DNA from 2 places in the Pedobacter sp. SG908 genome. Region 2 is predicted to be linked to the other one. Evidence: riboswitches for the same ligand, from Rfam matches in the RefSeq annotation. Region 2 holds a riboswitch; the other holds the start of a gene.

Region 1 (4,548 bases), on a different contig from region 2:
TCTGGAAGCATCTAACACGTGGATAGCAGGTCCAGAGTAATTTGGTGCTACTTTTACTGCCGCGTGGATCCTTGAGGTAGTTGCACCGCCGATAATTAATGGAATGGTAAAGCCTTCGCGTTCCATTTCTTTTGCAAAGTGAACCATTTCATCAAGTGATGGTGTAATTAAACCGCTTAAGCCAATAATATCGGCATTTATTTCCTTGGCTTTTTTAATGATCTCCTGCGCAGGAACCATCACGCCCATATCAACAATTTCGAAGTTGTTACAGGCTAAAACCACGCCCACAATATTTTTTCCTATATCGTGCACATCGCCCTTAACAGTGGCCATTAATACTTTTCCTGCGGAAGAGTTTTGATCCTGATCGGGATTATCCAGTTTCTCCTGTTCTATAAATGGCAATAAATAGGCTACGGCTTTTTTCATTACCCTTGCCGATTTAACCACCTGGGGCAAGAACATTTTTCCGGCACCGAATAAATCACCCACAATATTCATCCCGTCCATCAACGGCCCCTCGATTACCTGAATCGGGCGGGCATATTTTTGTCTGGCCTCCTCTACATCATCATCCAGGTATTCTACAATTCCTTTAACCAAAGAATGAGATAATCTCTCTTCAACAGAGCCTTTTCTCCACTCTTCATCTTTAACCACCTCTTTACCTTTCGATTTTACGGTATCAGCATATTCTACCAAACGCTCTGTTGCATCTTCCCTTCGGTTTAAGAGCACATCTTCTACCCTTTCTAGTAGTTCGGGTGGAATTTCCTGGTAAACCTCCAACATCCCCGCATTTACAATTCCCATATCTAAACCAGCCTGAATGGCATGGTAAAGAAATGCCGAGTGCATGGCTTCTCGCACTACATTATTTCCCCTAAAAGAGAACGAAATGTTAGAAACCCCTCCACTCACTTTAGCATGAGGCAGGTTTTCTTTAATCCAACGGGTGGCATTTATAAAATCGACTGCATAATTATTATGCTCTTCCAATCCTGTTGCAACGGTTAAGATATTCGGATCGAAAATAATATCCTCTGCCGGGAAACCAATTTCATTCACCAGGATATCGTAACTTCTTTTGCAAATTTCCTTTCTACGCTCGTAATTATCAGCCTGTCCCTGCTCATCAAAAGCCATTACTACTACCGCAGCACCATATTGCATAATTTTGCGGGCGCTTTCGCGGAATTTCTCCTCCCCTTCCTTTAAGGAGATGGAGTTTACAATCCCTTTTCCCTGTAAACATTTTAAGCCGTTTTCAATAACCGACCATTTGGATGAATCGACCATGATGGGCAATTTAGCAATATCAGGTTCAGAGGCAATGAGGTTTAAGAATTTGGTCATTGCCGCTTCCGAATCCAACATCCCTTCGTCCATGTTCACATCGATTACCTGCGCACCGCCCTCAACCTGTTGTAAGGCAACAGCCAATGCAGCTTCATAATCACCGCCTAAGATCAGTTTAGAGAATTTAGGGGATCCGGTAATATTTGTTCTTTCACCAATATTGACGAAAATGCTTTCTGGAGTGATGGTTACCGGTTCCAATCCGCTTAAACGCATGTAAGGCTCAAGCACTGGTACTTTCCTCGGCTCGGCTTTCCTCGCATTTTTAGCAATACAACCAATATGCTCTGGCGTGGTACCACAACAGCCACCCACAATGTTCACAAAACCTGATGCAATAAAATCGTCTACCAAATGTGCCGTTTCATGCGGTTGCTCATCATAAGCTCCAAACTCATTTGGTAAACCTGCATTTGGATAGGCCGAAACATAACAACCTGCTTTTGCGGCAAGCTCCTCAATATGCGGACGCATTTCTTTAGCTCCCAAAGCACAGTTAAAACCAATACTTAATGGTTTAGCATGCATTACAGAGTTTAAAAAAGCTTCGGCTGTTTGGCCTGAAAGCGTTCTTCCAGAGGCATCTGTAATAGTACCAGAAATCATGATCTCCAGTTTACGGCCAATTACCTCTTCATATTTTTTAATGGCCACAATAGCCACTTTAGCATTTAACGTATCGAAAATGGTTTCGATTAATAATACATCAGAACCACCATCTACCAAACCACGTACCTGTTCGTAATAAGCTGCTTCCAGTTCATCAAAATAAACCGCCCTAAAACCAGGGTCGTTTACATTTGGCGACATGGAAAGGGTACGGTTGGTTGGGCCAATAGCACCGGCCACAAAGCATTTACGATCTGGATTTGCAGCCATAAATTCGTTTACGGCTTCTTTTGCCACACGTGCACCTTCAAAACTCATCTCGTAAGAAAGGTCTTCCATCTGGTAATCGGCCATGGAAATGCGCTGTGTACTGAATGTATTAGTTTCGATGATATCGGCACCAGCAGCCAGGTACTCCAGGTGTATTGTTTTAATAATATCCGGACGTGTGATGTTGAGCAAATCGTTATTGCCTTTTACATCACAGGGATGGTTTTTAAATCGTTCCCCTCTAAAATCTTCTTCGGTTAGGGTATATCGCTGAATCATGGTACCCATTGCACCATCAATCACCAAAATACGTTTTTCTAATTCTTCTCTTATGCTCATTCTTGTTGTAAGATTTGAGATATGAGATGTTAGATATGAGCATGGATAAGACGCAATGTCTCAAATCTCAAATCTATAGTCTCAAGTCTCTAAAAGGCTTATTTAAAAAGTTGGTACGTGAATCGTAATCCTAAACTTATCTGTTTCCGCTATTTGCAGAATAGAATTTAGCACCTTGTAGGTTACAGGTTGCTAAGACTTCGTTGGGTCTAATCCCTCCGTCTTTCTTAATAAGCATACAAAAATGCAACAAAGCAACATCAATTCCAAAATTTATCGCATTGCTACCAAATAAAATTACAAAGGCCACGCAAAACTGCGCGGCCTTAAGAATTAAGAATATTGTTCTGTTTCTGGAGATTATCTTCTGTTACCGAAAATACGCAATAGTGATAAAAACAAGTTAATAAAAGTAATGTAAAGTGAAAGCGCACCCATGATTGCTAATTTTTTGCTTTCATTTACGCCTAAAGTGTTTCCATTTTCATCCAAACCTTCACCTATTCTTTTAAGCTCCTGAACTTTATATGCAGTTAATGCAGTAAAAATCGCCACTCCGATAAATCCCATAATATAACCTAATGTTGAGCTTCCCAAAAACATATTGATAACGCTAATGATCACTAAACCGATTACACCGGCAAATAATATTGGGCCAAACTTACTCAAATCTGTATCTGTAGTATATCCCATTATTGCCATTACTGCAAATATCGCGGCTGCTGCGGCAAAACTAATTACCACTGATGGTAAAGAATAGGTTAACAAGATGAAACTGAGCATTACTCCTGTTAATACAGAATAAAGCAAAAACACGCCTATTAACGCCTGATAAGACATTCGTTGCATACCGGCCCCCATCAGGAATACTAGCCCTAGTGGTGCAAATATTGCAATGTAACCTAACACAGTAAAGCCACCCTTACCTGTTTGTGGGTTATAAGATAAAAGATAATTCAATACTTCCGGTGTGCTGGCGATAAAGTAAGCTGCAACTGTTGAAACAGTTAATGCCACAAACATCCATAAGAAAACATTTCCAAAGAAACGTTTAGATGCAGATTTTTCCTGTACAAAAACACTGTTGTCTTGATATTGATAATTTTGTTGTTCCATTTTAAATTTGTGTATTTAACTATATAAAAATAAATATTTAGTTTAATCTTTTTGTCAGCAGTTCTTCAACTTTTTTAAAGAACTGTAGTGGTTTTAGTGTGCGCCATGGCAGATTGTCAAATGCACCACCAAAGTTAATGTAATAATCGATGTTATTATCGCGAAACTCGGTGATTACGTGTTCCTGAAAATTTACCCCAACAATCCAGCCATCTTCTACTTCCTGAAACCACTCTTCATAATAACTGTCATCAGAGGCATGAAAATTAAGCACATTTTCACCGATCAGGATAAATTTATTAATGCCTTCGTCCATCATCAGCTCTAAAATATCGCGTTTCAGCAGCATAATATCGTTATTAATGGCATCGTTCCATTCCCCTATAAACTCTATAATGGCATAACTGCGGTCATAATCAACGTACAACACCTTCATGTACAAGGTATTCGAGCCGAACTCATCCCATTGTGGGTGCAGTAAAAAGTTATAAATCTGCTTATCGAAGTAAAGTTCCGAATATTCGGTATTGTAAAATGGCGAACGCTCATCTTCTGCCGAAATATAATCATCTCTCCACTGATAATAAGGCTCAATTTCGTGCATGCTTCTTTTTAATTATTGAATGAGTGAGTTTTGAATGAGTGAATGTTTGATACTGCTGCTGAATTCAATCACCCTCTAATTCTATCACTCAAGCATTCTCTCATTTCTTAATGTCCGGCTTCAACTGCTTTACGCACACTTCCATAACGGGTTAATAACTCTGCTGCTTCTTCATAGCCTATATTCAGTTCATCGGCAACCATTTGTGTACCACGGTCTACCAGCTTATGATTGGTTAACTGCATATC
Region 2 (4,548 bases):
TGTTTTTAAACCTTTACTGCCACCGTTTGGTTGGTTGGCATAAAAAGTTCTATCGGTAGTAATGGCCAAACGCTGACTTTCGTTAAAAGCAATTCCCCAAGGAGAATGTGCTGCATTGGTGGCAATCAAGATCAGGTTTTCGATTTTATTCGGTTCCGAAATACTCCATTCAACAGCTTGTTGCCCGCCTAAAGAACCGCCGATTAATAATTTAATATAATTAATACCTAAATGCGCAGCTAATAACTGGTGTGCCGATACTAAATCGCGGATGGTAAACTGCGGAAAAGAAAGGTAATAAGGTAAGCCCGTTACCGGATTGGTACTTAATGGGTTTGTACTACCATAATGCGAGCCTAAAACATTAGCGCAAACAACATAATGCTCTTCCGGATTGAATAAAGCATTCTCACCAAACAAACCTTCCCACCATTCAAAAACATCAGCATTGGCCGTAAGTGCATGGCAAACCCAAATCACATTATCTTTATTTGCATTTAATTTGCCATAAGTTTGATAAGCAATTTGCAGGTTACGGATTTTTTTTCCGCTTTCTAATTTAAACTGTTTGTTATAATGATATGTTGATGCTGTACTCATTGTTTTGTTGTATTCGGAATAAACGGTTAGGCTTGTAAACTCTCTGTTGGAACTGAAGCATTAATTGTTGCAAATGCCTGTTCGAAATCGGCTTTAATATCATCAATATGCTCAATGCCTACTGATACCCTTAAAGCATTCGGTTTTACACCTGCAGCTAATTGTTCCGTTTCGCTTAATTGTTGGTGTGTTGTGGCCGAAGGTTGAATGATCAGCGTTTTTGCATCACCCACATTGGCCAGGTGCGATACCAGTTTTAAGTTATCAATTACCTGTGTTGCATTTTCTTTGCTTCCGGCTAACTCGAAAGATAAAACTGCGCCAAAACCATTGCTTAAATATTTTTTAGCCAGGTTATTGTATTTACTGCTGGCTAAGCCAGGGTACTGAACTTCTTTAACTAATGGATGGTTTTCTAACCAGGTGGCCAATTCTAATGCATTATCTACATGACGTTGTACGCGGAGCGATAATGTTTCTAATCCTTGTAATAAAAGAAAAGAATTGAAAGGCGATAGGGCAGGTCCAAGATCTCTTAATCCCTCTACACGGGCACGGATGATAAACTGGATGTTTCCAAATGGTCCACCAATACCAAAAACATCACTAAAAACCAAACCATGATAACCTTCAGAAGGTTCAGAGAACTGAGGGAATTTTCCATTGCCCCAGTTGTAATTTCCACCGTCAACTATTACTCCGCCAATGCTTGTTCCATGGCCACCGATCCATTTCGTTGCAGATTCTACAACAATATTGGCACCGTGTTCCAATGGTTTAAACAAATAACCTCCTGCACCAAAAGTATTGTCGACTATTAAAGGGAGATCGTATTTTTTTGCAATGGCAGCAATTTTTTCGAAATCGGGAACGCTAAACGCAGGATTTCCGATGGTTTCGAGATAAATGGCTTTAGTTTTATCGGTAATTTTAGCTTCAAATTCTTCAGGTACATCTGGATTTGCAAAATCGACATGTATACCCAAACGTTTAAAAGCTACTTTAAATTGGTTGTAAGTTCCACCGTAAATGTGAGATGAAGAAACAATGCTATCACCAGCTTCCAATATGTTATTTAACGCTATAAATTGAGCAGCTTGCCCCGATGCCACAGCCAAAGCAGCTACACCACCTTCTAAAGCTGCGATACGTTTTTCGAAAACATCGTTGGTAGGATTCATAATCCTGGTGTAGATATTGCCAAATTCTTTTAAGGCAAATAAATTTGCGCCATGCTCAGCGTTTTTAAAACCATAAGAAGTGGTTTGGTAAATGGGAACAGCCCTTGAACCTGTTGTTGGATCTATTTCCTGGCCAGCGTGTAATTGTAAAGTTTCAAATTTATATGATGTTGACATAGTATCTATTTTTTTAATTGTTGAGTGGGTAAATGCATTAAGATTTTGGGCAATCGTAAAATGTAACAAGGCGTATCCCGATTTTTCGGGACCTTCCAGTTTGAAAGAAACAAAAAAGGAAGATTTTTAAATTACAGTATGCAACAGCACATACAAGCAATCGCGCGCACATCACAACAAGTAATAGAAATAGAAGCTCGTTCTAACTTGTTAAGGTTTGATTTTGGTTCGCTCAGCGATTGAAGATTTAATGTTTTCATCAGTTCTAATTTATATCTCCAAATAACACCATGTTATCCGGTCAGGAATTGGCACCTTCTCTTTCTGAGGGTTGCCAGTGGGTCATCGAGCCAGTCTCTCGCCACTTCTTTATAAATCAACCTGTGAAGATTGACTTTTATTTAGCTTTCCGCCAAATAATATTCCAAATGTCTGAATTAAATTTTAATCGACAAAATAAAATTTCGAATTTAAACTAACACATTGAAAATGAGCAATGTATTTTTGTAGCGGTATACCAAACTAAAACTTTTAATATAAAATTAACGCTTAAAATTCTAAGTTTGTGTTACCTATCTAAATTTAATCATGATGAAAAATATAAAAGCTTTAGGTTTAGGCCTGCTACTAACTGCAATGTGTTTAAGTAATGCAAACGCCCAATTTGGTGGTTTGAAGGACAAATTACTAAAAGTTGGCACGGCCCAGGGTGCTAAAGCATTAGGCGTAGACAAGTTTTTAAAGCAACCTGCTGCCATTACCACTAATTTTGAAGATGTAAATAGAGAAGGCGAAAAACAGCCTGATTTTATTAATTCATTAAATTTAAAAGCCCAGCCCTTGTATTTACTGCCTAAAAATCCAGAAGGCGGTTTCGTGCTTTGCGAGGGGCTTTACGAAATGACCAATAAAAGCTACTGCCTAAAAGCCGGAACTTTTGCGCCATCAAAAGGAGATGGATATATGTTTGCCCCAGTTTTAGGGCCGAAAGAAGAAATTGTGGTTTCTATACTTAAAAGTGCAGAAAAACATCCTGATGTTGAACAACACGATATCCAGGCGTTGTTATGGACCATTATTGCCAGAACGAAATTTGCCGATTTCAATGGACAGGTTAAACTTACTGCGATAAAATTATTAACACCGAAACAACTTACGCAATTAGAAGGAGGTGCTTTAGGTGTTTTGCCTTTCGATGTAATGGAAAAAGCTAAAGATCAGTTACCATCAGGCGTGAGAGCCGTTTTTGAAGCAGAAAATAATATTCGACAACTAGTAGCTTCTGGAAATTATACTTATGCCGACATGGAAAAGTACGCCATTATAGCAGGTATGGCTCCTCCAAGAAGCGATGTGCCAAGTGGTATCTGGACTAAACACCCTGACGGTTATTATGTGCGTTATTTTCCTTCTGGTTATTCGATTACCAAGGTGCAGGTATATGTACCAAAAGAATTATTGGCAAATGGAGCTAGGCTGGTTTATGATGCAGCAGGAGATATTGCCTGCCCAGCCAATACAGGATCGCAACGTTTAGCGCAGACTAATGAGCCCTTGGAGGCAAATTATTCCTTGAAGTTAACCACGATTTGTAATCCTAAATAAGTTTTGGAAATTAGGGTTCTGTAATCCTTAGGGTATTGCATTCCCGCTTTACGCTTTATCTCCCTTTTGGCTACCCTTCGACTTCGCTCAGGATGACAGCCAAAAAGGATATCGCTGCAATCGGGTTTAGAAACAAAGATTCGTAATAACTAGAAACCTATAAGGTCTTTAAGTCCTTATAGGTTTTATATTTTACCCCAGCGCCTGTGCCAAATCGGCAATAATATCATCAACATGCTCTAAGCCTACAGAAATACGAAGTAAATTTTTTGGCGTTTTGCTATCGGGGCCTTCCACCGAATAGCGGTGCTCAATTAAACTCTCTACACCTCCTAAACTCGTCGCTTGCGCAAATAACTTTACCTTATTCACCACCTGATGTGCAGCTTCAATATCTCCTTTAACTAAGAACGACATCATCCCACCAAAATCTTTCATTTGTTTCTTTGCAATTGCGTGTTGTGGGTGATTTTCCAATCCAGGATAAAAAACAGCTTCAACATTCGGGTGTCCGTTTAAATAGTCAGCGATAATCTTTCCATTTTCACAGTGGCCTTTCATGCGATAAGCCAGGGTTTTAATACTTCTGGTTAAGAGAAAACAATCGAAAGGGGAAGGCACCGCACCACCAGTTTGCTGAATGTTTTTGATTTTCTCCCATAACTCGTCTTTTTTAGCGGTTACTAAAATCCCGCCGAGCACATCACTATGACCACCCAGGTATTTGGTGCTGCTATGCATTACAATATCAGCACCTAATAAAACCGGATTTTGTAAAATAGGCGAAGCAAAGGTACTATCGCAGGCTAAGGTGATGTTTTTAGCTTTAGCTATTTTGGCAATCTCTTCGATATCGGTAACCTTTAATAACGGATTGGATGGGGTTTCGATCCAGATCAATTTGGTATTAGGTTTAATGCTCGATTGTATCAGATTTAAATCAGTCTGATCAATAAAATCAAACTCCAAACTATCGTTAAAAATA

Evidence for each region. Region 2 has a riboswitch for S-adenosylmethionine ahead of FHT21_RS08055 (O-acetylhomoserine aminocarboxypropyltransferase/cysteine synthase). Riboswitches for the same ligand answer to the same signal wherever they lie in the genome.
Region 1: linked by a shared signal. The riboswitch ahead of metH (methionine synthase) and the one ahead of FHT21_RS08055 (O-acetylhomoserine aminocarboxypropyltransferase/cysteine synthase) in region 2 are both predicted to bind S-adenosylmethionine.

Annotation. Positions count from the first base shown of each region.
Region 1 covers NZ_JAAOYY010000002.1:895,234-899,781, reverse strand. The annotation lists gene metH (methionine synthase) at 1-2,580, opposite strand, end outside; SAM riboswitch class I at 2,714-2,817, opposite strand; gene FHT21_RS18855 (Bax inhibitor-1/YccA family protein) at 2,941-3,696, opposite strand; gene FHT21_RS18850 (hypothetical protein) at 3,734-4,300, opposite strand; gene murQ (N-acetylmuramic acid 6-phosphate etherase) at 4,408-4,548, opposite strand, start outside.
Region 2 covers NZ_JAAOYY010000001.1:1,960,283-1,964,830, forward strand. The annotation lists gene metX (homoserine O-acetyltransferase) at 1-600, opposite strand, end outside; gene FHT21_RS08055 (O-acetylhomoserine aminocarboxypropyltransferase/cysteine synthase) at 627-1,958, opposite strand; SAM riboswitch class I at 2,226-2,336, opposite strand; gene FHT21_RS08060 (hypothetical protein) at 2,547-3,563, shown strand; gene FHT21_RS08065 (aminotransferase class V-fold PLP-dependent enzyme) at 3,756-4,548, opposite strand, start outside.